2 regions of the Ruicaihuangia jiafui genome follow, and region 1 is predicted to be linked to the other one. Evidence: predicted binding sites of a transcription regulator. Region 1 holds the regulator's gene; the other holds the start of a gene.

Evidence for each region. The regulator HspR, encoded in region 1, represses chaperone genes until heat shock. The targets are predictions, from matches to a motif close to AAGTTGAGTCNNNNNGACTCAACTT.
Region 2: HCT51_RS14270 (Hsp20/alpha crystallin family protein) is a predicted target of HspR. The motif match lies at 1,484-1,508, and genes of this name have one in related genera.

What each region holds. Positions count from the first base shown of each region.
Region 1 covers NZ_CP061771.1:3,635,966-3,638,417, reverse strand. Annotated here, with positions in the region: gene HCT51_RS17625 (DnaJ C-terminal domain-containing protein) at 28-1,011, shown strand; gene HCT51_RS17620 (heat shock protein transcriptional repressor HspR) at 1,051-1,467, shown strand; gene HCT51_RS17615 (LacI family DNA-binding transcriptional regulator) at 1,464-2,452, shown strand, end outside.
Region 2 covers NZ_CP061771.1:2,937,201-2,939,652, reverse strand. Annotated here, with positions in the region: gene HCT51_RS14275 (heavy metal translocating P-type ATPase) at 1-1,043, shown strand, start outside; gene HCT51_RS14270 (Hsp20/alpha crystallin family protein) at 1,021-1,458, opposite strand; gene HCT51_RS14265 (FAD-dependent oxidoreductase) at 1,582-2,452, opposite strand, start outside.

The DNA of each region.
Region 1 (2,452 bases):
ACACGTAAACAGCAACGGAGGCACCGAATGGCGAGCCAAGACTGGTTCGACAAGGATTTCTACTCCCTCCTCGGCGTCTCCAAGGATGTCTCGGAAGCACAACTGAAGAAGGCGTACCGCAAGCTCGCCCGGCAGTACCACCCCGACTCAAACCCGGGCAACGCGGCCGCTGAAGCCAAGTTCAAGGAGATCAGCGAGGCCTACTCCGTGCTGTCGGACGCCGACTCGCGGCGCGAGTACGACCAGATCCGCGCGATGGGGTCCGGAGCCCGGTTCACCGCGGGTGGCGCTGGCCAGACCGGCGGCTTCGAGGACGTCTTCGGCGGCATGTTCGGCGGCCAGGGCGCCGGTGCACGCGCCCGCCAGGGCAACTTCGACGACATCTTCAGCGGCATGTTCGGAAACCAGGGCGGAGGGTTCGGCACCCCCTCCGGCGGCTTCCGCGGGTTCGGCGGTCCGAGCAAGGGCCGCGACCTCACGGCATCCGTCACCCTGGAATTCACCACCGCCATTCACGGTGACACCGTCGAGCTGCAGGGCAGCGCCAGTCGACCGCTCAAGGTCAGGATCCCGGCCGGTGTCGCCGACGGGCAGAAGATCCGGCTCAAGGGTAAGGGCGAACCGAGCCCCGACGGCGGAGAATCGGGCGACCTGGTGCTCTCGGTCACGGTGCGCCCACACCCGGTGTTCGAACGCGACGGACTCAACCTGCGCGTCGACGTTCCGGTGACCTTCGTCGAGGCAACCCTCGGCGCAACCATCGAGGTGCCCACGCTCGGCGGGCCTCCCGTGAAACTCAAGGTAGCCCCCGGCACGCCGAGCGGCCGGGTGCTGCGGGTCAAGTCGCGCGGAGTCGTAACCGAGAAGGGCACCGGCGACCTGCTGGCCACGGTGCAGGTGGCTGTTCCCAGCCACCTGTCGACCGACGCCCGCGAACGGCTGGAGGCGTTCGCCGCCGCCATGCCGGAGGAGAACCCGCGAACCGACTTGATCGCCCGCGCCCGCGGGTAGGTTGGGGACACCATGGGACTGGCAACCGGAGAGGGAGGCATGGACGAGCACTCCCCGCTGTTCGCGATCACCGTCGCGGCGGAGCTGGCCGGCATGCACCCGCAGACCCTGCGGCAATACGACCGTCTGGGCATCGTCTCGCCCACCAGGACCCCCGGCAAGTCACGCCGGTACTCCATGCACGACATTGTGAAGCTGCGGGAGGTCGCGCGACTCAGCGGAGAAGGCCTCAACCTTGAGGGCATCCGGCGGATCATCGACCTCGAAGACCTCGTTACTGCGCTGCAGGCCAGGGTGCGCGACCTCGAGGCGACGCTCGCCGATGAACTGCTCACCCGGCCCGGCCGCCGCGTGTTCGCCGCCGGCCAGGACGGCGACGTCGTGACCCTGCGGGCGGGCACCCGTACGCCGCGCAACACCCAACTCGTGGTCTGGAATCCGCTGCGGCGCAGGTGATATCAGCCGGGGCATGCCCCCGTTTGCGTGCCCCGGAAAGTGTGGGCAGAACGGGACGTCCCCGTGGGCCGTCGGCGTGTCACGATGAGTCCGTGGCACCCTTACCCGAAGGATTTTCGCCCCCGACGATTCTCGACGTCGCGAGGCGCGCCGGCGTGTCCCGAACCACGGTCTCCCGGGTGCTCAACGAGCCAGACAGCGTGTCGAAGGATGCTCTGGCCAGGGTGCAGCAGGCGGCGGCCGAGCTCAACTACGTGCCGAGCAGCGTTGCCCGCAGCCTGCGCAGCGGTCGCAGCGGCACCATCGCGCTGCTGGTGCGTGACTTCGCGCAGCCGTTCAACGGGGCACTCGCTAAGGCGGTCGCGCACGCCGCGGACACCCGGGGCCTGAACGTGGTGCTCGCCGATCTCGGCAGCGACGACGACCGGCTGGCCCCGGTCGTCTCACGGCTGTCGAGGCAGGGAGTCGACGGCATCATCATCGCCACCGGAGACGACGTCGCATCCGGTGCGGTCTACGACGCCCTCGCCGCCGCCACCGCCCGCGGGATCGCCGTCGGCATCACGGTCGGTGATCCAGGCGATCTCGACATCTCGGCGCTCCGGGTCAACTACCGGCAGGTCGGTGCCGCCGCCACCGCGCACCTGGTGGAACGCGGCGCACGGAATATCGTGCTGCTGCCGGGGCCGACTGGCGGCTTCCACTCCGGGGAGCTGCGGGACGGCTATCTGCAGAGCATTACCGGCCACGGCCCGGAACGGGTGGCCTGGACCGGTTATTCGTACGATGACAGCCTGCGGGCGCTGACCAGCCAGCTCAGCTCCGACCCCGTCGTCGACGGAATCGTGGTGGGCACCGTGCCGATCGCGCTCGGCGCCATCCGGGCACTCGAGGCATTCGGTCTGCGCGTGCCCGGCGATGTGGCGCTGATCTCGTGCGAGGAGCTGCCGCTGGCCCGGCACGCCCGCCCGGCGATCAGCAGCAT
Region 2 (2,452 bases), 700 kb from region 1:
TGGCGCGCGCCCGTACCGTGGCCTTCGACAAGACCGGAACCCTCACGCACGGCACCCCCACCGTGCTGCGGGTGACCCCGGCAAACGGGTACAACGTCGACGAACTGCTCACCCTGGTGGCATCCGCCGAGCAGTATTCGTCGCACGTGGTCGCGGCGTCGCTCACCGAGGCGGCGGTGCAACGCGGGCTGGTACTGAGGTCCGCGACATCCGCCCGCGAAGTCGCGACCAACGGCGTCGACGCCGTCATCGACGGCACCGATGTGGTGGTGGGCAAGCCTGCCTTCGTCGCCGCCCGCACCGTTCCGTTCGCGCGGGTCGCGCTCGGCGCCGGCGAGATGGCCGTCTACGTCGGAATCGGCGACCGGTACGCCGGCTCGATCGTGCTGCGCGACATCCTGCGCGCCGAGGCCGGACCCACCCTCGCCGCGCTCGCCACACAGGGCGTGCGCAAGACCATGATGCTGACCGGGGATGTCGCGTCGACCGCCCAGCACATCGCCGATGAGATCGGCATCACCGATGTTCAGGCGGAATGCCTACCCGAAGACAAGGTGCGGATCGTGAAGGCCGCCCAGCCGCGGCCGGTGATCATGGTCGGCGACGGGGTGAACGATGCGCCGGTGCTCGCGGTGGCCGATGTCGGCATCGCAATGGGGGCGAAGGGGTCGACGGCGGCGAGCGAGTCGGCCGACGTGGTGATCCTGCTCGACGACCTGTCGCGGGCGGCGCGGGCGGTGGACATCGGCCAGCGCACCGTATTGATCGCCCTGCAGAGCATCTGGATCGGCATCGCGCTGAGCGTGGTGCTGATGGTGATCGCCGCGTTCGGGCTGCTGCCGGCCATTGTCGGGGCGTCGCTGCAGGAGGTCGTCGACCTGGTGACCATCCTGAACGCGCTGCGGGCGCTGACGCCGGGCCGCAAGTCGCGGACCGTGCTCGGTGGGATCGCTCCGCGCGGAACGCAAAACGGCCGAAGCCCGCAGGCTTCGGCCGTTTCGGTGATCAACGATCGGCCGGCTACTCGGAAGCCTCGACCGTGATCTCCTTCTGCTGTTCGGACATGTTCGGTGCCGTTACCTCGATCTTGCGCGGCTTGGCCTTCTCGCTGACCGGAATCATCACGCTCAGCACGCCGTTGTCGTAGTGCGCGCTGATCTTATCTCGGTCGATGCCGTCACCCAGGGTGAGCTGGCGCAGGAACGATCCGCCCATGCGCTCGCGGGTGATCCACTTGACGCCCTCCTGGCCGCGGACGGTGCGCTCGGCGCGGATCGTCAGCAGCTGGCCATCGACGTCCACATCAACCGAGCCCGGGTCGATGCCCGGCAGATCAGCGGTGAGCACGTAGTGGTCGCCTTCGCGGTAGAGGTCCATCGGCATCACACGCGGACTGCGGTCGAGCAGCGTGCTGGTGACGCGGTCCAGGTCGCGGAATGGGTCAAAGTACATGGCCATTGTTCACAACTCCTTCTGTACGCCAGAGTTGAGTCCCTTCGACTCAACTAATTCGAATATTAGCACTCGGGTCAGGTGACTGCTAAGTCGCAGAAGCTCAGAATTTGCTGAAATTTGGGCCGCTCAGTACCCGGAAAACAGGTCGGTGCGGATGCGCTGCACCCGGGCCGCCCGGAGTGTGGCACGCACGCCGTTGACGAAGTTCGGAGACCCGGAGACGTAGGCGGTCCGCTCCGCGGCATCCGGAACCGCCGCCAGCAAGCGCTCGGCGGTGAGATGACCGGAATCGAGGTATTCCCAGCCGTCCGGCAGCGCCGGGAACGTCTCGGGCGCGACCACCAGCACGCGGGCACCGGATGCCGCCAGCCTTGGCGCGAAAGCCAACTCATCGGGCGAGGACACCGAGTAGACCAGCACCGCGTCGCGCCCGCTGCTGCCGGCCAGCTGGCCGACGAACGGGGTGATGCCGATGCCGCCGGCCAGTAGCAGCAGCTTCGTCGACGGGTCGTGCGGCAGTACGAAGTCGCCGCCGATCGAGGTGGCCCGCACCGTCTGGCCCGGCACCAGATCGAGCAGCGCCAGCTTGAAGCTGCTCGACGGCTGCGAGAAGCGAACCCCAATGGTCAGCCGATCCGGCGTCGCCGAGGTGATGCTGAACGGGCGCCGGGAGCCGCGCAGATCGGCACGGTGCGGCAGGGTGAGCTCGACGTACTGCCCGGGCAGGAACCGCGCGGGCCGACCGGGTGCGAACGAGAACTCCCACGCGGTGGGGGTGAGCTGCTGGCGGCCGAGGTATTCCAGCGGCAGCCCGCGGCGCTGCCCGAACCCGAAGGCGATCAGGTTGCCGATCACGAGGGCGAGCTCCGGGGTGGAATACATCGACCCGATCTGGAACGGAATGCTGAACAGCAGGGCGGTGACCACCGCCACCAGCAGTTGCTGCCAGCGGCGCGGCGGCAGGGTGAGCGGCTCGCTCAGCATGAACCCGGCGAGG